DNA from 3 places in the Exiguobacterium sp. S22-S28 genome. Region 2 is predicted to be linked to each of the others. Evidence: riboswitches for the same ligand, from Rfam matches in the RefSeq annotation. Region 2 holds a riboswitch; each other region holds the start of a gene.

Region 1 (7,565 bases), on a different contig from region 2:
CTGAAGACATCTATATCGCAGCCTCACAAATCCGTCGATTTAACCTTCGTAATGGCGACGTCGTGACTGGAAAAGTCCGACCACCAAAAGAAAATGAGCGGTTCCAAGGATTATTAAGTGTGGAAGCCGTCAACGGAGAAGCGCCGGATACCGCTCGGAATCGTTTGTTCTTCCCAGCACTGACACCGATTTATCCGGATCGTTTGATGCGACTCGAAACAGAACCGCGTCATCTGTCGGTTCGTGTGATGGACATGATTGCACCGGTCGGCTTCGGACAACGTGGATTGATCGTCGCACCGCCTAAAGCGGGTAAGACATCTCTATTAAAAGAAATCGCGAATTCGATTCAAGTCAATCACCCGGATGTCGAATTGATTATTCTATTGATTGATGAGCGACCGGAAGAAGTAACGGATATCGAACGTTCTGTTCCGGGTGCGGATGTCGTCAGTTCGACGTTTGACGAAACACCGGATAACCACGTTCGGATTTCGGAGCTTGTCTTGGAGCGGGCGATGCGTCTTGTCGAACATAAAAAAGACGTCGTCATCTTAATGGACTCGATTACACGTTTGACACGGGCCTACAACTTAACCGTTCCGCAAAGTGGACGGACATTATCGGGCGGTATTGATCCGGCTGCCTTCCATAAACCAAAACGCTTTTTCGGAGCCGCACGGAACATCGAACATGGCGGCAGCCTGACGATTCTTGCGACAGCGCTTGTGGAAACGGGCTCACGTATGGATGATGTCATTTATGAAGAGTTCAAAGGAACCGGAAACATGGAACTTCATCTGGATCGGAAATTATCCGAACGCCGGATCTTCCCGGCAATTGATATCCGGAAATCCGGAACACGGAAAGAAGAGTTGTTGTTACCGAAAGAACAATTGGATGCGTTATGGACGATCCGTCGGACAATGAATGAATCCAATGAGTTTGTCGACAGCTTCTTACGAAAGATTCGGGATACAAAAAATAATGAAGAATTTTTTGTTGAACTGGAGAAAGAAAAGAAGAAGCCTGTCCGGCGCGCACCTGTTAAACCGCGTGTGACGAAAACAGACACAACGACTTGAAAATAGGTATTGCGGGTCGTTAAAAAATCGTTTAGTATAGGAAGGTAACTTACTCTGGCTCAGCAAATGAACCAGGGCGGAAGGAGAGAAAACAACCATGAAACAAGGAATTCACCCAAACTACAACAAAGTTGTATTTATGGATTCAACTACTGAGTACAAATTCTTGACTGGTTCTACACGTTCTTCGAACGAGACAATCACTTGGGAAGATGGAAACGAGTACCCGCTCATCCGCGTGGATGTGTCTTCGGACTCGCACCCATTCTACACTGGTCGTCAAAAGTTCAACGCTGCAGACGGTCGTGTCGATCGCTTCAACAAAAAATACGGCCGCAAGTAATTGCGACCCCGGTATTAAAAAACAGCCTGTCTCCATCACTGGAGCAGGCTGTTTTTGTATAGACAGAACTTGGTACGGTACGCCAGATACGTTCTCAAAACGAAAGATAGTCCGATTCCACCGGCAGCTCCGATAAGATACGGGAGTGTATCCGGATTATTCGCAAAATGTTCCATGAGCAGACTGAAGGAAAAATGACGACCGAGGAAATAACCTGCCCCTAAAAAGATACTGATCCAAATCAAGGCACCGGTATACGCATAGGTGACGAAGATCCGGAACGGCATTTTCGAGACACCGGCAAAAAATGCGGACAGCTGCCGGAGACCGGGTATGTAGTAACCGATGATTAAAACGGTTTTTCCGTAACGTAAAAATCCGACTTCTGCTTTGAAAATATGTTTTTCAGAAATCCGTAACTTCGGAGCCATCCGGTGAAGGAGTGGCATCCCCAGTTTTAAACCGAGCATATAGCTGATGGTCATGCCGATGCAGCTGCCGGCGTAAGCCGCGAGAATAGTTCCGATCAGCGGTAAATCACCGTGGTGCATCCAAAATCCGGACATGACAAGTAACGTCTCGTCAGGCACCGGGAGACCGACGATTCCGCCTGCTAACAGAATGGCGAGTCCGAACGCTCCATATTGTTGGAGTATGTCATGTAGCATGTGATGAATCGGAGTCACCTTCCTTCAAAGAAACTTCTCTTCTAGTGTACAGGAAATAGATACCAGTTGAAATGAGAAGATGAAGAAAAATCCGGATTTGGAAAGGCTTTTTGATTTTTAGAAGTCAATCCTTTTTCTTAATCTGGATTCGGGCTATACTCGTTAAAGTGACTATTTTAGAGGACGGTGTTTTACGATGATGCATGTGATCAATCAATATGGTTGGATTGAAGTAATTTGCGGAAGTATGTTTTCCGGAAAATCAGAAGAACTGATCCGTCGCGTCAGACGGGCACAATACGGAAAGTTGCCGGTTCAAGTGTTTAAGCCGGCGATTGATGACCGGTACCACGAGGAGCATGTCGTGTCGCACGTCGGTAACTCCGTCATCGCGATTCCGATGGCGACGAGCCGTGATGTTTACGCAGCAGTAGCGGAAGAGACGCAAATCGTCGCGATTGATGAAGTCCAGTTTTTTGACGATGAGATCGTCGCAGTCATCGAAGCACTGGCTCAAGATGGCAAACGCGTGATTTGCGCGGGGCTGGATCAGGATTTTCGGGCGGAACCATTTGGGAAGATGCCTGAATTACTGGCGCGGGCTGAGTTCGTGACGAAATTGCAGGCGATTTGTCTTTCGTGCGGTGATCCGGCGTCACGGACACAACGATTGATTGACGGGAAACCGGCAAACTACAATGACCCCATTATTCTTGTCGGAGCGTCTGAGTCATATGAACCACGTTGCCGCCACTGTCATCAAGTTCCGGGGAAACCGCAACCGTTACAGGAATGGAAAAAACAACAACAGAACTAACAGGACACGATAGAAAAAGCGAGCAATTTCCGGCAATGAGACCCGGGAATTGCTCGCTTTTTTTAACCGGTCTGCGTCAGCCGGCTAAACTGATTGACAAATTGTGCTGTTTCACGGACGATCGTCTCTTGATCGTGATCGAGCGTCGCCACGTGATAGGAATCGAGCAGACAATAACTTCGTTTGTCATCGGAACCAATTGTCCGGTGCAGGTAATCCGAACAGGTCGGTGGAACGACATGATCTTCAGCAGAATATAAAATAAGCGTCGGAATTTGAATGTCAGGAAGTACGGGAATCGTCTCGCCAATCAGTCGTAACAGCTCAGACGCACAAACAGACGGGACATATTCATAGACGATTTCGAAAGCCGATCGTTTAATGTCGGGTGGACTTTCCGGCAGATAGACCGTGCATTCGGTGAACGATAATGCTTCATAGGCGGGGACAGATAAGGCAGCATTGATCGTGATGATTCCTGCAACCGGCAGACCTTCTGCAACAAGAGCAAGGGCAAGTGTCGCGCCCATTGACTGTCCGACAATGAAGATGGATTCGCACCGACGGGTCAATTGTTCATAGCCGTCACGGACACTTTGTTTCCAGTCCTCTGCCGTCGCCGCCTCAAAGTCACGCAAATCCGTGCCGTGACCGTGCAGGCGCGGCGCATAGACGGAGAAACCGCGTTCGGCAAAGCGTTCTCCTACAGCCCGAACACTTTGCGGGGTTGCGTTGAAGCCGTGACAGAGCAAAATGCCGACGGATCCACGGTCAAAGAAAAAATCGTCGGCGCCAGGTAAAACAGGATAAACCATACTCATCATCTCGTCCTCCATTTCAAAATAAAAAAACCCATTTGGCTTTGGACGCAAACGAGTTTCTCGTGTGTATCATCCAAAGCAGCCGCTTTGCTGGTCGGAGCACCTTGCAAATCGCAGGTTGCCGTGGAGTCCTAGAGCCAGGTCTCTCGTCCACTCTTGATATAACATATAGGAATTGTCGGATTAATCATTGAGAAGATGATAGCACTGCTAGAAAAGGATTGTCAAATGCTCCTTGACCGGCGACCGGAACTCTTCTATGATGAAGCCCAACCCGGGAAATCAATCGATATGGGTCATATGGTTTATTTTTGAAAATATGGTTGACCTTTAAAAGATCTTTCTGTAATGTAAAAATTAGTTTTACGACATAAGTTCGAACAGCAACAACACACATATGAATTTCATACCGCAACACTTATCCAGAGAGGTGGAGGGACTGGCCCTACGAAACCTCGGCAACAGACTCATTATGAGCACTGTGCCAATTCCATCAGACAATTGTCTGAGAGATGAGTCGAGTGGATTCTGCCATTGTGCGGATCCAGGTCTCTTCTTGTTTCTTAAGAAGAGGCCTTTTTGTATTTTTAAAGGGGGAGAAATGGTGATTACATTCAAAAATGTAAAAAAAATCTATCAGACAAACGAGCAATCGATTGCGGCTTTAAACGGAGTGAATCTTGAAATCCGAAAAGGCGAAATCTTCGGCGTCATCGGTTTCAGCGGAGCCGGAAAAAGTTCTTTATTACGGTGTGTTAACCTGCTCGAACGTCCGACATCCGGCAGTGTAACGGTCGATGGACAAGATTTGACGACACTCTCGGCGAAACAATTGCGGGAAGCAAAACAACACATCGGGATGATTTTTCAGCACTTCAATCTGTTGGATTCCAATACGGTTTTTGCGAATATTGCCAAACCTCTTGTCTTAAAAGGCGTCAAAAAAGAGGAAGTCCACCGGCGTGTCACCGAACTGCTGGATTTTGTCGACTTGGCAGACAAAGCCGATCATTATCCGGATCAGTTATCCGGCGGACAGAAGCAACGTGTCGGGATTGCCCGGGCCCTTGCCACTCAGCCGTCCGTCCTGTTATGTGACGAAGCGACATCCGCCCTTGATCCGCAGACGACACAACATATATTACGTCTGTTGAAACAGATTAATCAGGAATACGGCATCACGATTTTACTGATTACCCATGAGATGGGTGTCATCCGTGAGATTTGTGACCGGGTCGCCGTCATCGAGGCCGGTAAGCTGATTGAGTCGGGTACCGTGTTTGACGTCTTTTCGAATCCGCAGACGGGGACAGCGAAAAATTTCGTCCGTTCCGTCATGCAGGATGAGATTCCGGCGTCGGTTCAACAAGTCATCGATCAGCGTGGTGCCGGGCATCATATTTATAAAATCAATTTCCTTGGGGCAGGCACCGGACAACCGCTTTTATCACAAGTCGCGAAACGGTTTGATGTTGATCTCAACATTCTGCACGGCAGCATCACGGAACTGCAAAATATTCCATTCGGTAGTCTGCTCGTTGAACTGATTGGTGACACACCGGAAATTAACCGGGCACTTCACTATATCCATCAGTCGGATGTCGTCGTCGAGGAGGTGCTCGCGGATGTTGGTTAATTACACAGACATTTGGACCGCGTTCCTGCAGACGCTGACGATGGTCGGATTGTCGTTACTCTTCTCGACGTTGATTGGTTTACCGCTCGGGATTCTGCTTGTTGTCACACGTAAAGGGGCGTTGCTCGAACAAGTGCCGTTCTTTAACGTCTTAAGCAGCACCGTCAATATTTTCCGGTCCGTCCCGTTTATTATCCTGCTCGTCGCAATCATTCCGCTGACACGGTTGCTCGTCGGGTCGTCGATCGGCACGAAGGCAGCCATCGTGCCGCTGGTGTTTTATGCGGCACCGTACATTGCCCGATTGATTGAAAGTTCGTTGCTCGAAGTCAGTACGGGCGTCCTGGAAGCGGCGGAAGCGATGGGCGCGACACCGTTGCAGACGATTTTCCGTTTCTTGTTGCCGGAAGCACTCAGCTCGCTTGTTCTGAACTTGACGATCGCGACGATTGGCTTGATCGGGGCATCAGCGATGGCCGGGGCGATTGGCGGCGGCGGACTCGGTGACTTAGCGATTACCTATGGCTACCAACGGTTTGATACGACGGTCATGATCATCACGGTCGGGATCCTCGTTATTCTAGTGCAAGGCTTACAGACAACAGGCAATCTGTTGGCACGAAAAATTCGGAGACACTAAAAAAACATAGAACAGATAAGGGAGAGATGGATGATGAAAAAAGGATTAGCGATTGGTGCAGCATTGACGACGGTATTATTTGCGGGGTGTGCCGCTTCCGGAGAAGAGGATCAAAAAACGGTCAAGCTCGGTGTCAGCGGCTCGGACACACAAGTTTGGGAATATGTTGCGAAAAAAGCGGAAAAAGAGGGCATCACGATTGAACTCGTCAAGTTTTCCGATTACGTCCAACCGAATCTGGCACTGGCAGAAGGTGAAATCGATGCCAACTCGTTCCAGACGATTTCGTACTTCAATGCCTTTAAAAAAGAACATAAGTTAAAATTGTCGCCGATTGCGACGACGGTCATCGCACCGATGGGGATTTACTCGGATAAAGTCAAGGACGTCAAAGACATTCCGGTCGGCGGGAAGATTGCCGTCCCGAACGAAGCGACGAACATGGGACGGGCACTCCTGTTGCTTCAGGAAGCCGGCTTGATCAAGCTGCCGGACGACTTTGACGGAAACGGATCCGTTGATAAGATTGTCGAGAATCCGAAAAAGCTGAAGATCGTCCCGGTCGTTGCCGGGCAGACACCACGCGTCCTGCCGGATGTTTCCGCATCGATCATCAATAACGGAATCGCCGTCGATGCCGGTTTCAATCCGATCAAAGACTCGATTCTCCATGAAAATGAAACAGCGAAACCCTACATCAACATCATCGCGACACGAACAGAAGACAAGGACAAAAAGACGTTGAAGAAAATCGCTTCACTCTACCAACAGGACGATGTCGCGGCCTTCATCAAAAAAGAATACAAAGGAAGCACGATTCCGACGTTTGTCCCGCTCAGTGACATCGGCGAATAACTAAAAATTCAAAGGAGCGTGACCCAAATGACGGTTCAGACAAAACGGGAAAACTTGATTCAAACGATTGAGCAGGATATTGAACAAAAACGCGAGTCGTATCTCGAGACGAGTCACCGGATTCATGCGACACCCGAGATTGGCAATGAGGAATATTTTGCGTCGCGTCATCATGCGGAACGCCTGACGGCAGAAGGGTTCACAGTCGAACTCGGGGTCGCCGGACACGACACGGCGTTCCTGGCCCGGAAGACTTCGGATAAACCGGGGGCGACGGTTGCCTTCCTCGCCGAATACGACGCATTGCCCGGGAATGGTCACGCCTGCGGACACAACATCATCGGCACGACGAGTGTCGCAGCGGCGATTGCGCTCAGTAAAGTCCTCGATGAAGTCGGCGGCAGTGTCGTCGTCCTCGGCACACCGGCGGAAGAAGGGGGACCAAATGGCAGTGCGAAAGGCAGCTTCGTCAAACACGATCTCCTGACGGGAATCGATGCGGCACTGATGGTCCATCCGTCCGGACAAACGCGCATCACCGGATCCTCGCTTGCCGTCGATCCACTGGATTTTGCCTTTACCGGCAAACCGGCTCATGCGGCAGCGTCACCGGAAGAGGGCATCAATGCACTCGACGCCGTCATCCAACTCTTTAACGGCATCAATGCCTTACGCCAGCAATTATCGAGCGATGTCCGGA
Region 2 (7,565 bases):
TTACACCAAATCGCATCGCCGGTGATGTAGAGTGTCGGCTCGTCGGGGTGCGTCAAGACGATGCCGGAGACCGTTCCCATCCGTTGACCGATTTCACCGACCCCGTGTTGCCCTGATGTGTGAGAGACACGGATGTCGCCAAGCGTCAATCCATTCTCAAACGATGAGACGTTCGTGAATCCGGCTTCGCGGATTGTCGTTGCGTCCGCTTCATTTTGGGCGTAAAGCGGAATTTGTTTTGGCAAAAGCTCCTTCGCCGCTTCATCAAAGTGGTCGGCATGAAGATGCGTCACGAAAATCGCATCGGGATCAAGTAACGTTGAAATGTCGACCGGTAAGTCGACGAGCGGATTCGGAACGGCATTTGGCGTTTGACCAAACGGCGGTAAGGTTCCTTTTTCGCCGAGAAACGGATCGATTAAAAATACTTGGTTGGCATAGGTGACGACGAGTGTGGCGTTACGGATTTGTTGAATGTCCATGGGCAGTCTTCCTTTCCTGTCTGGGAATGCTTCACTGTTCGTTCATTTCCCATTCGGAAGCCGGACTAATCATATCTGATCGTCAATCGTCTTCGGAAGCAGCTTTTCCATCGCCAGAACATCGACATAGTATCCGTTGAGCATGCCTTGCTGTTTAAACGTCCCGACAATCCGGAATCCGGACCGGATATAGAGTTTTTGGCCCAACTTATTAAACGGAAAGGTAAACAGGATCAATTTATGGAACCCCTGCGTGATCGCGTGTTCCTCGATGATCCGTAAGAGCTGTCGTCCGATGCCTTGACCGCGGTGGGTTCTTGTGATGTAGACAGACAGTTCACCGACGGATTGATAGACCGGACGCGGATTGTAGGGATCAAGCGAGATGAAGCCAAGAATCGTCGTCCCTTCATACGCGACGAAGCCGGCGTAACGTGTCGTCCGTTCCTGATACCAGTCTTTCATGAAGGACAGGTCCTTGGTATCCGTTTCAAGCGTCGCAATCCGGTCTTCGATTCCTTCGTTATAGATGGCGAGGATATGCGGTAAGTCAGCTTCCTGGACGGGTCGAATCATCATGAACGTGTCCTCCTGTTCGAGAGTCTTTTCTTCATTATATAGGAGGAAACGAAAACAAGCGGCATGTTTGTAGGATAGGAATTGCAAAAAAACAGACTGCCGGGCTTGAAGCCGCGGAGCAGTCTGTCCTGAAAAATCCTTTTTAGTTGGTCGTCTCGAGTGCGTCTTTTTCATAAATCGGCACCCAACCATCCGTCGTCACGAAAATCCGTACGGCAACGACTTGACGGTCGTCCTGGAGCGTGAAGTAGTGGCGGGTGTTGACCGGGACGGAAATCAAATCGCCCGGATTCAGCTCGATGTTATAATAACCGACTTCGTCATCCTGGATCGCGAAGACGCCATGACCGCTGACGATGAAACGGACTTCATCATCCGTATGGTGATGTTCCTTCTGGAAGTTGACGAGCAACTCGTCCAAGTTTGGTGTCGCATCCGACAACGAAATGATATCTGCCGTCTGATAACCGCGGCGTTCTGAGACATCCGTGATTTCAGCTTGGAACGTATCGAGAATCGTTTGTTTGTCTTGATCCGTTAATGTATAGTTTTCAACCAGCTCCGCCGGCAGTTTCGAGACGTCCCATTGTTCGTAGAGTACACCGCGTGAGGCAAGGAATGAAGACACCTCGTTTTGATCCGTATACCGTTCGTTTGTCTGTTGGAAAAGTACTGTTGCCATTGTAAATTCCTCCTTTTAATGAATCGCCTGTCGGCACGTTTGTAGTTTTAAGGTGTAACTGAACAAAAACTCGAATGCTTCCAACTGTTTTTTGGCTTCAAAGGCAGTCGGTGCCCAGACGGTAATACCGTGATTGCGAATCAGGACAGCGCCGCTCTCGGCATGTACATGCGCTGCAAAGGCAGCGGCAAGTGTCGGAATGTCGGCATGGTTCGGGATGATCGGCACACGGACTTCCGCATCTTCTTCCCAACGGCCAAGTGCCTTGATGATTTCCTGACCGGCAAACCGAATCTCACCTTGATCGCCGTACAGTTCCGAAATGACATTGTTGTCGACCGTATGGACGTGAAGGGAACAGCCGGCAGTCGTTCGGTTGAAGACCTCGACGTGGAGCAACGTTTCGGCAGAGGGACGGCCCGTCTGTTCGCCGATCAGTTGACCAAACGCGTCGACATGGACGAAGTCGTCCGGTGTATCCTGCCGTTTATCCTTCCCGCTTGCCGTCACGAGAAATTCAGTCGGTTGATCGGCTGTCCGGATGGCGAGATTGCCGCTTGTGCCGGGGAACCAGTCGCGTGCTGCAAGTTCCTGTTTGACGGCACGTAATTCTTCGTATCGTTTTAAGAAGGTCATGTGTACACCACCTTTGTCTGGAGATGATTCAAGATGTCATGAAAGTTTTCAAACGGTGTATACGGGATGCCGTGCTGTTCACACAGTGTGATCAGATAATCCCGTGCATAAACGTGATCCGCCTGCTTGGCCAGTTCAAAATCCGTCACAGAGTCGCCGATCGCGATGATCGTATCACCGTCCTGCTTCAGCTTCCGGGCGATCGAGGTTTTGCAACAGCCGCATTGATTTGTACAGGCTGCGTCGCAGGCATGCGGCCATTCGATTCGAACCGTCTCCTGGCTGAAGTCACTGCCGTTGCAATAAATCGCTTCGTCCGTCAGTACATCCGCAAGAATCGGCTGGACAAAAAAGTCGATCCCGCCGCTGACGATGGAAAAGTCAATCTCGTTTGATTTGGCAAAGGCGAGTAAGGTGTCGAAGCCGGGACGGATGACCGCCCGTTTCGTCAAGAAATCAATGTAGTCTTGTTTTTGACTGGACGGAAGCAGCTGAAACATCTGTCCGACGCCGGACTGGATCGAGAGCGACCGGTCGAGCACACCTCGTTTTAACGGTTCAAATTTTTCCGGCGGAGCGAACTCCTGCATCAAGGCGATGATATTATCGTGCTCCGTTACCGTGCCGTCAAAGTCACATAAAATCCGGATCGTCATTTCGTAATCCCCCAAGCATCGAGGGCGACACGTAATTCCTCGTGCCGGTGGGCGGCACTTGTCAGTGATTCACCGGCCAGTGCTGCGTCGAGTGCCTGGCGGAAAGCGGTGACTCCGGCCGCAGCGCCTTGCGGATGACCGTGGACACCGCCACCGGCATTGATGACGGAATCGACGCCGAAATCACGAACAAGCTGGGCGACGAGACCCGGGTGGATTCCGGCGGACGGGACCGGGAGAATCGTTTTGGTCTCACCGATTCGGGTCGCTTCGACGGCAATCCCGCGAGCCAAGTCTTTGGCGAGGGCGACATTCCCGTACGGCGACGGGAACAACGTCAAATCGGCACCGGCAATCCGCGGCAACGTTCCGAGCAGGACCGGGGCGGCAATTCCGTACTCGGGACTGGCGATTAAGGCACCGCTCAACGCCGGGTGATTAAAGATCGGGACCGGGATTTCCGGATCGGCTGCCAGTTCCCGCAAGACGTCGAGTCCGTATGTAAACGTGTTGAGCAGGAGGGCTGTCGCTCCGGCTTCGACCAGTTGTTTCGCCTGTTCTTTCAAGCGGAAGACCGGCCCACTCAACGTAATCGCATAAAGGGCCCGTTTACCGGTCCGTTCATAATGCGCATCGAGGACTTCCCGTCCGATGCGCGCCCGGTCGATGGACGGTGTCAGCGGATTGTCGTATAAAATCTCGTCATCCTTGACGAGATCAATCCCGCCGGCAAGCTGGGCTTCGAGTTGTTCCCGTAAAAAAACGAGGTCCCGTCCGATGACACCTTTAAAGATGCTCATCAACAGAGGACGGTCATGGACTTGGATCAATTGGCGGACGCCCTCGATGCCGAATTTAGCACCGGGAAAATCCGGTGTGAACGTAGCGGGAAGTTGGAGATCCGTCAGTTTGATTTGACCGTCGAGCGACAGCTTACCGAAGACGGTCGTCAAAATCGCCGAAAAGTCCCGTGAGACGTTGTGTTCCGGATAACGGATCGTGACATACCCTTTTCCGTCGTGTTCTTCCGTATGGACGACTTGTCCTTTAAAGGATTCAAGCTGTTGTTGTTCCAAATGATTCAAATCGGTCCATGAGCCGACCGTCAGACCGAGGGCGATTTGCTCTGCCCGTTTTGGTAACTGATCGGTCACGCCGAGTTGGTAAGTTGCGGTAATGTACGCCATGATCGTCGTCTCTCCCTTGTTAAAAAATACAAAAATGGTCCCTCGTCAATGACAAGAGACCATGAAAAATTGCGCGTGGACTCTTATCTGTCAGCGTATTAGCTGCAAGAATTAGCACCGTGCCAAGTGGTCGGTTGCTGCGACATCGTAGGGCTTGTCCCTCCGTCTGCTCTTGATAAGAATTGGATGAAATTGTGAAATCTAATTGCAATTTTTACACGAGAATGGTTACTTGTCAAACTATATTTTGAAAATTTATTTTTTTGAAAATACTTCTTCTATAGACGGTAGCATTTTTGCATCCATTTCACTAAAAATTGGAATTGACAGAGGGTGGTCGGCGCACGTAGTATTCAAATCAACATCAAACCACACGACAACTACATATGACTCTTATCGTGAGTTGGCAGAGGGAATTGGCCCGAAGACGCCGCAGCAACCGACCATCCGGCACGGTGCTACATCCAACAGACATTCGTCTGAGAGATAAGAGGACGGAGTATTCTACTGCGCCTCTTTTCTTTGACGAAAAGGGGCGTTTTTTCGTGTGATCATCAAGGGGGAAACTAGAATGGGATATCAAGCATTTACAGTACAGGACGCCATCGAACGGGTCCGGACACTCGGTCTGATCGGTAATGAACCGGTGACAGCAGAAGAAATCGGCGACGGCAATTTAAACCTTGTTTTTCGGATTCATGCGGGGAACCAGCAGCTGATTTTAAAACAAGCGTTACCGTATGCGAAGGTCGTCGGTGAAAGCTGGCCGCTGTCGCTCGAACGGGCATGGATCGAACAGTCAGCGTTAAAAGAATTTGCGAAAGTTGCGATTCCGTTTGTCCCGCGTGTGTACCATGCGAGCAAAGAAGAAGCCTTCACGGTGATGGAAGACTTGTCTCATCTGACAATCGTCCGGGCTGGATTGCTTGAGGGAGAAAAGTATCCGTTGCTCGCGGAGCACATCGGTTCGTATTTGGCCCGGACACTGTTTTATACGTCGGATTTTGCCCTCGGACCGGTCGCGAAAAAACAGATCGCCCGTCAGTACTACAATCCGGATCTGTGCGACATCACGGAGAAACTGATTTTCACGGACCCGTTTTATGACGCGGAAACAAATGCGATTGAAGCGGGACTGGAAGCGGAAGTCGACCGGGTCTGGAACGACGCGGAGCTGAGACGGGAAGTCGCGAAGCTCGAAGCACTGTTCATCACGAAAGGTGACGCCTTGCTGCACGGCGACTTACATACAGGCAGCATCTTCGCCTCGGCGGAAGAAACCAAAGTCATCGATCCCGAGTTCGCGTTTTACGGACCGTTTGGGTTTGATGTCGGTCAGTTCATCGCCCATCTGTTTTTTGCCGCTTATCCGGACTATGACCGGTTGCGCGACGAACGGATCAAGGACATCGATACGTTTTGGCTGACGTTTGCGTCGACGTTCAAGGCGTTGTGGGAGCGGGAAGCGGTGGAGCCGTTCCGTTCAGCGGACGGTCTCGTCGAGGATGTTCTCAGTACGATTTTACAAGACGCGCTTGGATTTGCCGGATGCGAGTTGATTCGCCGGACGATCGGACTGGCACCGGTCGCGGACTTGGAACAGATTACCGATCTGACCGTTCGTCTCGAACGAAAACGTCATGCGTTACGCCTCGGTGCTGCGTTGATCAAACGCCGGACGGAATGCAAGACGTTTACGGATCTGCGGAACTTTGACGTAACGGAGGAACTCAGCCGATGAGTCAATTCGTTCAGAGCATCATCTATGAAAACGGGACGGTGACGATCTTGGACCAAACCCGTCTCCCGGAAGAAGAACGGTATGAAGTCATTCACGATTTGGCGCAGGCGATTGAAGCGATCAAACAACTACGTGTCCGGGGGGCGCCGGCGATCAGTTTATTCGGTGGTTTCGTCCTCGTGCAGGAAGCGTTTCGGACGACAGGATCGCTTGACGAAGTGAAACAGGAACTGTTGACGGTGTCGGCACAATTACTGGCCACCCGGCCGACCGCCGTCAATTTGCGGAACGTGCTCGACGAACTGAATCAGCTCATCGTTTCGGCAAAGACGCTTGCAGAACTGCCGAAACGTCTGGAACAAAAAGCGGTGGCGCTTTACGAAGCGGATGCCAAGACGTCACGGCAAATCGGTGTGCATGCCATGGAGTTGTTTCAGGCAAATGACCGGGTGTTGACGATTTGTAATGCCGGATCGATTGCGACAGCGGCTTACGGAACGGCACTGGCCCCGTTTTATCTCGCGAAGGAGCAAGGCATTCCGTTATCCGTCTATGCGTCGGAAACACGGCCTTTGTTGCAGGGGGCACGTTTGACGACATGGGAGTTGCAACGGGCAGGGATTGACGTCACCTTGATCACGGACAATATGGTCGCGCATACGATCAAGGAAAAGCAGATCACTGCCATCATCGTCGGAGCGGACCGGATTACCCGAAACGGCGATACGGCCAATAAAATCGGGACGTTCCAGCTGGCGTTACTCGCACGTGCCTTCGGAATTCCATTTTACGTCGCCGCACCGCTGTCGACGTTTGACTTAACGAGTTTATCAGGCGACGAGATTGAGATCGAAGAACGGTCAGCGACGGAAGTGACGCAGTTTGCCGGACAGGTGACGGCGCCTGCGGGTGTACCGGTCTTTAATCCGGCATTTGACGTGACACCGCACGAACTTATCACCGCTATCATCACGGAACTGGGCGTCATCGAACGACCGAGCGTGGAAACAATCGAACAGACGGTAGGACAACAGACCATTTAAACAGACAGGGGAGATCCAGATGAAAAAATTAGCATTTGCTGTACTTGCACCGGCGGTCTTGCTGGCTGCTTGCGCCAATAGCGAAGCGACACCGACGAAAAAAATCAGCGGTGTCCCGGAAAGTGTCCAAGGAGACATTAAGATTGCCGTCATCCGCAACCTCGCATCCGATGATCATACGAAACAATTTTTGGACGGTGCCCGGTCAGAAGGGGAAGCGCTTGGTTTTAAGGTCAACACGTTCATCTCCGAAGGCAATGACGTCAAGTTCAAGGAACTGGTGGCACAAGCCGTTCAGCAGGATTATGACGGACTGATCATCTCGCACGGAAAAGAAGATTATGCCTATGACATGATCAAGCCGGCAATCGACAAAGGGATTAAGGTCGTGACGTTTGATACGGTGACGAAGAAAAAAGACCAGACGTTAAAAGGCATCACAGAGACATTCCAAGATGATCACAAACTGGCGCAACTCTCACTCGATGAAGTGACAAAAGTGAAGGACGACAAGCCGGTCCGGGTCATCAAGTTATGGTTTGGCCCTGGATTTGCACCG
Region 3 (7,565 bases), on a different contig from region 2:
ATGGACAAGTCCCGAACTTGACGGTTGAATTGCCGGAGATGACGCCGTATCATCTCGGATTCTTGTTCTACTTCTTCGAAAAGGCGTGTGCAATGAGTGGATACCTGCTTGGTGTGAACCCATTTGATCAGCCGGGTGTTGAAGCGTACAAGAAAAACATGTTTGCCTTACTCGGTAAACCTGGATTTGAAGCAGAAAAAGCAGAGCTTGAAGCTCGCTTGAAATAAGAACCCAGACATCTCTCGATTCAGAGGGATGTCTTTTTTGTCATTCTGGCAAATTCCTACGCACTTTCACTTTTAGAATGCTTTCGAAACAGGTAAAGTGAAGAGAGAAGAAGAAATGGGGTGCACGCACGTGATTACGTTTTTGGATTATTATCAAAATCGGGTCGAACTGAGTTTTGAGGACCATCCGTTCTCGGTTCATCCGCTTCATGTCTGGGTCATTGCCGTGTACGAGGGGAAATGGTTACTGACGCATCATAAACAACGGGGGTACGAATTTCCCGGGGGAAAAGTCGAACCCGGTGAAACGGCTGAAGAAGCAGCATACCGAGAAGTGATGGAAGAAACGGGTGGACAGATTGAACGCCTTCAGTACATCGGACAATATCGTGTCGAAGGACGAGGGGATACAATCATCAAGAACATCTACTTCGCCGAGATAAAATCACTTGTCCCTCACCTGGCTGTCGATGAGACGGACGGGGCATACTTATTGGACGATATCCCACCTCGTCTCGATACGAACCGCCAATACAGCTTCATGATGAAGGACCGTGTCCTTCCGGAGACTCTTCGTGTACTCGCCGAACGCCGATTGGTTTGAACTGCCGAGACAAGGTCCGTTTCGATCGTTTCGGATGTTTTATGAGACATCTGACGGTGAACGGGTGGGTGCCTATGTCATTTTTCCCGTTCAAGCGAATGGACAAGGTCTTTTGTATTTACGTGGTGGGACACGTCACATCGGGATGGTCCGACCGACACGTCTGATGCAGTTTGCGCAAGCGGGTTATTTAGTCATGGCGCCCTTTTATCGTGGAAACTTAGGCGGAACCGGTAAAGAGGACTTTGGAAATCAGGATATTTTGGACGCCATCAGTGCATTTGACTGGTTGGATCAGCGTGTGGAGCGGACGTCGGTCTTCGGCTTCTCACGCGGCGGTCAGATGGCGTTATTGCTTGCCCATCATCGCCCTGTCAAACGGACGGTTTCTTGGGCGGGGGTAACGAATCTGGTCTGGACGTATGAGGAACAACGAACGATGCAAAAGATGCTTCGACGTTTTACAGGCGGTACACCGGACCAACAGCAAAAAGCCTATCATGTTCGATCTCCCTTGTACTATAGACCACAGGGAGAGGTGTTACTGATTCACGGGTTGTATGATCAAAATGTCAAATTGCGTCATGCCACGAATTATGCCGCCCGTTATCCGAGACAGACCCACTTGAAAATCTATCAATATGCCCATCAATTTCCGGTGCATCAAAAGATGGAAGTGACGGATGACGTGATGAAATGGATGATGACGTAACAGGATTCGAAAGGTCACTTCAATGTAGGATGTTGAAGTGATTTTTTTTGATTTAGTGGAACATTGATATTATTTGAAAAACTGTTTTTTTAGAGAAAAGGATGTTTGGTATACTAGAACATATAAAATAATCCTAATTAATGGATTTTAAAGGGGAACATGAGATGGAAATCTTACTTGCACGCCAACCGATTGTTGACCGGTTAGGTTCGATCGATGCTTTCGAATTACTCTATCGTTCCGTTGAAGCTCCAGCAGTTTTTGATGGAGAACTGGCGACGATGGATGTATTGACCAATACATTGATTCATCTCGGAGTAGATCGTGTTGCGGAAGGGAAACGACTGTTTATTAATTTTACGGGAGAACTGTTGCAATCTGAGCTGATTGATCACTTAGACCCGACCCGCTTCGTTATTGAAGTGTTGGAAACCGTTCACATCGATGAAAATATGCTGTTAACACTAAAAAAGTGGAAAGAAGCAGGATTCATGTTGGCCCTCGATGATTTTGTGACCGATCTATTGCGCCATCACGGGGCGGAGTTGTTTGATTTAATTGATTTGATAAAAATCGATATTGAAGCAATCAATCCTCGTGAACAAAGTGCGATTTTACATATCTTAAAACGAAATTATCCGCATATGCGTTTTCTGGCCGAACGGGTGGAAACCCACGAAGATCATATACGCAGCTTGGAAATGGGATATGACTGGTTCCAAGGATATTTTTACGCCAAGCCGATGCTGATGAAAGGGAAGGCTGTACCCCCTCAGTTACCCGTTTTGCTGAAGATGTTGAAGTGGTTGGAGACAGATGAATACTACGATGAAGTGATCGATGAGATTGAAGGAAATCCTTATATCAGTGTTCAAGTGTTGCAATTGATCAATTCCCCTGGGATCGGTCTTCGGAACACCGTCAGTTCCGTCCGGCAAGCAATTTCCTTATTAGGCTTCTCACAATTAAAAAGTTGGATTTCGTTGATCGTCTTGCGTGAAATGAAACTCGCCAGTCCGTACCGGTGGTCAGGTGAACTATTACGTTCTTCTTTACATTGTGCAAAGTTATGTGAATTATTTGCAACGGAAACGAAGACACTGAAGGCGGAAAGTGCTTATATGATCGGTTTACTATCGCACATCGATGCATTATTGTCCGTCGATATTAGCGAAATCATCGATCAATTGCCGATTGAACCTGCATTGAAACATGTACTACAGGGGGAGGATCATCCGTTTCGGGACTGTTTGTTACTTGCAATCAGTGCAGATCGAGGCGAATTTGCACAGTTTGAGATGCTCAGCCAACGTTTTGGGATTTCGAAAAAACGTGCATACGAACTGTTAAAAGAAAGTCAAGAATGGCTGGGTCAAAAAGAAGGCCATTTACAAGAAGAAACGGATTCGATTGTCTGAGTAAACAAAAAGGTTGAGCTTCCGCTAAGGAGCTCAACCTTTTTGTGATCACCACTCCTTGTTAAACGCGAGGACCAGCTGATTTGATCGCATCCGTCGCACTGACGAAGCGGGTGAAGTTCTGCTTAAATTTATGTGCGAGAGCTGTTGCTTGCTCTGTATAAGCAGCTGAATCTGCCCACACTTTGACCGGATTGAGTAAATCGGTCGGAACACCGGGTACTTCGATTGGCATATGAAGTCCGAAAATCGGATGCTCCTCTGTCGGAATGTCCGTAAGCAGACCGTTGACAGCGGCATTGACCATCGTCCGTGTATACGCCAGCTTCATCCGGCTGCCTGTTCCGTAAGCGCCGCCGGTCCAACCCGTGTTGACGAGATAAACCGTCACGCCGTGGCGATCAATCAACTCACCGAGCATCGTCGCATATTTTTCAGGGATCAACGGTAGGAACGGTGAGCCGAAGCAGGTCGAGAACGTCGCTTCCGGTTCCGTGACACCGCGTTCTGTCCCAGCCAGTTTCGACGTGTAGCCGGACAGGAAGTGATACATGGCTTGCTCTTTTGTTAATTTACTGATGGGAGGTAACACACCGTACGCATCAGCCGTCAAGAAAACGATCGTTTTCGGATGACCGGCACGTGACGGGATGGCAATGTTATCGATGGCTGTGATCGGATAAGCCGCACGCGTATTTTCAGTCAGCGACGTATCATCATAGTCCGGAGTCCGGGTGTCATCGAGGACAACGTTCTCAAGAACGGTTCCGAAGCGGATCGCGTCAAAGATTTGTGGTTCTTTTTCGCGCGACAAGTTCACCGTCTTCGCATAGCAGCCGCCTTCGATATTGAAGACACCGTCATGAGACCAGCCGTGCTCATCGTCACCGATCAATTGACGGCTGTCGTCAGCTGACAGGGTGGTCTTACCAGTCCCTGATAGACCAAAGAATAAGGCAACATCACCGTCGTGTCCAACGTTTGCGGAGCAGTGCATCGATAATACTTCTTGTTGCGGCAACAGGTAGTTCATGACGGAGAAAATTGATTTTTTAATTTCCCCAGCATACTCCGTCCCACCAATCAAAACGATCCGGTGTTCAAATGACATCGCGATGAATGTTTCTGAGTTGGTTCCATCGACCGTAGGATCGGCTTTAAAATGTGGTGCGTAGACGACCGTAAATGGTTCAAAGGCCGCTACCTTAGGATATTCACGTAAAAACAACTGCTTCGCAAACAAATTATGCCAAGCATATTCGGTCACAACGCGCACTGGAAGGGTGAAATGTGTATCGGCACCAGCAGCAGCTTCTGTATAGTAGAGTTGATCCGCTTCGTTCATGTAACGAAGAACTTTCTGTAACAGCTGTTCGAATTTATCCGATTCCATCGGTTGATTGACGTGACCCCAATCGATGTGCATCTCACATGAGTCATCGCGGACGATGAACTTGTCTTTCGGTGAACGACCTGTAAATTTCCCCGTTTCTACAGACAAAGCACCATTTTCTGCAAGAACTCCTTCGTTGTTGCGAATCGCATGTTCGACTAGTTCGGCAACGGATAGTTGCTTGAACACATGCTCCTTCTTGAGTAGTTCTTCGATATTCAGGACCGTCATCGGCATCCTGACCCCACCTTTCCCCTACGTTGGTTTTGGCTCCATCAATAGTATGACACATTCATTATATATGACATACTAAAGATAGGGCAATCATTTTCATGCGCTGATTTCTATTTATCTGGAAACGCTTTCAGCATTAACAGTTTAACATCTCTTTCGAAATTTTTCGACTAGAAATTAAAACGTTGCTTGACAGAGTGGGCACAAGTTTATATCATGTAATTCGTAACGGATACTCTTATTCTGAGCAGGTGGAGGGAACAAGGCCCGAAGAAACCCGGCAACCGTCTTATATTAATTTCATCATTAATGTAGGAAAAGGTGCTCTCCTGAAGCGAAGTAAACACTTCGAACGATAAGAGGGTAAAGGAAGAACGCACAACCTTTCCCTGACCATTTTTGGACATGGAAAGGTTTTTTTCATTTTACCGTCCCACTCAACTAGGGGAAATGAGTACACCGTCAAATTCTTTTTTGGGAGGGTCAAACATGACAAACCTTAATCGCCGACTATTTACGTCGGAATCAGTAACTGAAGGTCACCCGGATAAAATCTGTGACCAGATTTCGGATTCAATTTTGGATGCGATTCTTGCAGCGGATCCAAACGCACGTGTTGCGGCAGAAACTTCTGTCACGACAGGACTTGTTTTAGTCGCAGGAGAAATTACGACATCGACTTACGTGGATATCCCGAAAGTCGTTCGTGAGACCATTCGCGAAATCGGCTATACACGCGCTAAATACGGTTTCGATGCAGACACATGTGCTGTATTGACTTCAATCGATGAGCAGTCAGCAGACATCGCTCTTGGTGTCGACCAGGCGCTTGAAGCACGCGAAGGAAACATGTCAGATGAAGAAATCGATGCAATCGGAGCAGGAGACCAAGGTCTGATGTTCGGTTACGCAACGAAAGAAACACCTGAACTGATGCCACTTCCGATTTCACTTTCACACAAACTGGCACGTCGTCTTGCAGAAGTCCGCAAGACAGGACAACTCGATTACCTCCGTCCGGATGGTAAAACGCAAGTTACGGTTGAATACAACGAGAACAACGAGCCTGTTCGCGTCGATACAATCGTCATCTCGACACAACATGCAGAAGAAGTAACGCTTGAGCAAATTCAAGCGGATCTGAAAGAACACGTCATCGCTCCGGTCATCCCGACGGAATACATTGACGCTGAAACAAAATTCTTCATCAACCCGACTGGTCGTTTCGTCATCGGCGGACCACAAGGTGATGCTGGATTAACAGGTCGTAAAATCATCGTTGATACGTACGGCGGTTACGCACGCCACGGCGGTGGTGCATTCTCTGGTAAAGATCCAACCAAAGTCGACCGTTCTGCTGCCTATGCAGCACGTTACGTCGCGAAAAACCTCGTCGCATCTGGTCTTGCGGAAAAAGCAGAAGTTCAACTTGCTTACGCAATCGGTGTTGCGCACCCGGTTTCAATCGCTGTCGATACGTTCGGAACAGGTAAGCTTCCAGAAGCACAACTCGTCGAATTGATCGCAGAAAACTTTGATCTTCGTCCAGCAGGCATCATCAAGATGCTTGATCTCCGCCGTCCGATTTACCGTCAGACAGCAGCATATGGTCACTTCGGTCGTACAGACATCGAATTGCCATGGGAGCAAACAGATAAAGCCGCTGCACTTGAAGAGCAGGCAAAACGTTTCGCATAATCCAAAGTTCAGGAACTCCTTTTTGAAGGAAGTTTCTGAACTTTTTTTGTTTCTCCGGAACTTTGCAGGGATACGACTGAAATTTCTAGAAAAGGGTAAAAGAACATGAGTCTGTAAAAGGAAAAGGGGGATTTCGGTATGGAGATACGCGAAGCAGTTCCTGCTGATGCAGCACGTATTCATGATATAGCGCTCACATCTTGGATGGATACGTACGAGGAGATCTATTCAGAGCGCTCGAAAGCCCATTTCGTCCAAGAAGCGTATCCACAGGAAGAAGTGGTTCGGGCGATTCGAACGGCTGAAGAAGCCCGTGGAGAATACTTTAACGTAGGACTGATTGAAGGGGAAATCGTGGGATTTATTCATGCAATCGATGTGGAAGGAACGTGGGAAATCGTCCGCTTGTATGTCCTGCCGAAATACCAACAGAACGGAATCGGGCGGCGACTGATTCGGGAACTCGAGCGCCAAGGTGCTTCTCCAATCGAAGTGTACGTCGAATCCCGTAATTATAAAGCCCGTCACTTTTTGACCGCGTATGGATTTAAGGAAATCAGCGAGACGACGGAAGAAGTGTTTGGACAGGTGGAACCTGTGACGCGGTTGCAACGTATATACGAATAAGGGAAAAGAAATCCGACTTGAGGCGGTTTTGCCGAAGTCGGATTTGTTGCATACTAAATGGATATCTGATGAAGAGGTGAGCTTGTGGTAGAACAACCAACCGGAGTGATTGTCCTTGTATATCCACTCCAATTACGTGCCCGGCCGAGCGAAGCATTGATTCGCGTCTTGGAACGGGAATATGAAGTACTTATAGTCGATGCGCCGCGTCGTGTATCGTTTGAAGAACACCAGCAATTATTAAAAGAAGCCTTACGAGAAGCCGGTAAACGAAAACTGCCGATCCACATCATCGCCTGCAGCATGGGAGCACTCGTCGTCAACCGGTTATTGCAAGAATATGAATTACCGGTAGGGAGTCTGACATTTATTTCTCCTTTGTTTGATTGGCATAACTCGAAACAACTGGGCGGCGTCAAACAAGTGTTTGCCAGTGCCTTCGACCGGTTCCGTCCGGATGCCCCGCTTGGAACGTTACCGTTTGGACAAAACAATGAAGATGCTGCCCGTCTCGGTGAGTTGACCTATGCCGAGTACCGGGAAATTGAAGAAGAAATCGTCATCCATGACGAAGAACGGAAAAAATTACCGCGTGTCCAGCTCGCTTGTTTCTACGCGCCAGATGATCAATTTGCCGATGTGAAGCTGACGC

What was found. Region 2 has a riboswitch for S-adenosylmethionine ahead of mtnK (S-methyl-5-thioribose kinase). Riboswitches for the same ligand answer to the same signal wherever they lie in the genome.
Positions count from the first base shown of each region.
Region 1: another riboswitch for S-adenosylmethionine. It lies ahead of ACHA8N_RS16140 (methionine ABC transporter ATP-binding protein); the one in region 2 lies ahead of mtnK (S-methyl-5-thioribose kinase).
Region 3: another riboswitch for S-adenosylmethionine. It lies ahead of metK (methionine adenosyltransferase); the one in region 2 lies ahead of mtnK (S-methyl-5-thioribose kinase).

Region 1 covers NZ_JBHFFC010000033.1:89,923-97,487, reverse strand. Annotated here, with positions in the region: gene rho (transcription termination factor Rho) at 1-1,085, shown strand, start outside; gene ACHA8N_RS16160 (type B 50S ribosomal protein L31) at 1,183-1,428, shown strand; gene ACHA8N_RS16155 (DedA family protein) at 1,464-2,096, opposite strand; gene ACHA8N_RS16150 (thymidine kinase) at 2,293-2,913, shown strand; gene ACHA8N_RS16145 (alpha/beta hydrolase) at 2,976-3,734, opposite strand; SAM riboswitch class I at 3,798-3,900, opposite strand; SAM riboswitch class I at 4,150-4,253, shown strand; gene ACHA8N_RS16140 (methionine ABC transporter ATP-binding protein) at 4,339-5,370, shown strand; gene ACHA8N_RS16135 (methionine ABC transporter permease) at 5,360-6,010, shown strand; gene ACHA8N_RS16130 (MetQ/NlpA family ABC transporter substrate-binding protein) at 6,044-6,865, shown strand; gene ACHA8N_RS16125 (M20 family metallopeptidase) at 6,893-7,565, shown strand, end outside.
Region 2 covers NZ_JBHFFC010000014.1:13,159-20,723, reverse strand. Annotated here, with positions in the region: gene ACHA8N_RS03360 (MBL fold metallo-hydrolase) at 1-482, opposite strand, end outside; gene ACHA8N_RS03355 (arsinothricin resistance N-acetyltransferase ArsN1 family A) at 552-1,061, opposite strand; gene ACHA8N_RS03350 (1,2-dihydroxy-3-keto-5-methylthiopentene dioxygenase) at 1,204-1,743, opposite strand; gene ACHA8N_RS03345 (methylthioribulose 1-phosphate dehydratase) at 1,759-2,379, opposite strand; gene ACHA8N_RS03340 (2-hydroxy-3-keto-5-methylthiopentenyl-1-phosphate phosphatase) at 2,376-3,035, opposite strand; gene ACHA8N_RS03335 (2,3-diketo-5-methylthiopentyl-1-phosphate enolase) at 3,032-4,222, opposite strand; SAM riboswitch class I at 4,303-4,404, opposite strand; SAM riboswitch class I at 4,613-4,715, shown strand; gene mtnK (S-methyl-5-thioribose kinase) at 4,794-5,963, shown strand; gene mtnA (S-methyl-5-thioribose-1-phosphate isomerase) at 5,960-7,006, shown strand; gene ACHA8N_RS03320 (sugar ABC transporter substrate-binding protein) at 7,026-7,565, shown strand, end outside.
Region 3 covers NZ_JBHFFC010000030.1:174-7,738, reverse strand. Annotated here, with positions in the region: gene ACHA8N_RS12935 (glucose-6-phosphate isomerase) at 1-227, shown strand, start outside; gene ytkD (RNA deprotection pyrophosphohydrolase) at 358-831, shown strand; gene ACHA8N_RS12925 (alpha/beta hydrolase family protein) at 803-1,543, shown strand; gene ACHA8N_RS12920 (EAL and HDOD domain-containing protein) at 1,708-2,961, shown strand; gene pckA (phosphoenolpyruvate carboxykinase (ATP)) at 3,023-4,591, opposite strand; SAM riboswitch class I at 4,824-4,950, shown strand; gene metK (methionine adenosyltransferase) at 5,078-6,286, shown strand; gene ACHA8N_RS12905 (GNAT family N-acetyltransferase) at 6,425-6,913, shown strand; gene ACHA8N_RS12900 (alpha/beta hydrolase) at 6,998-7,565, shown strand, end outside.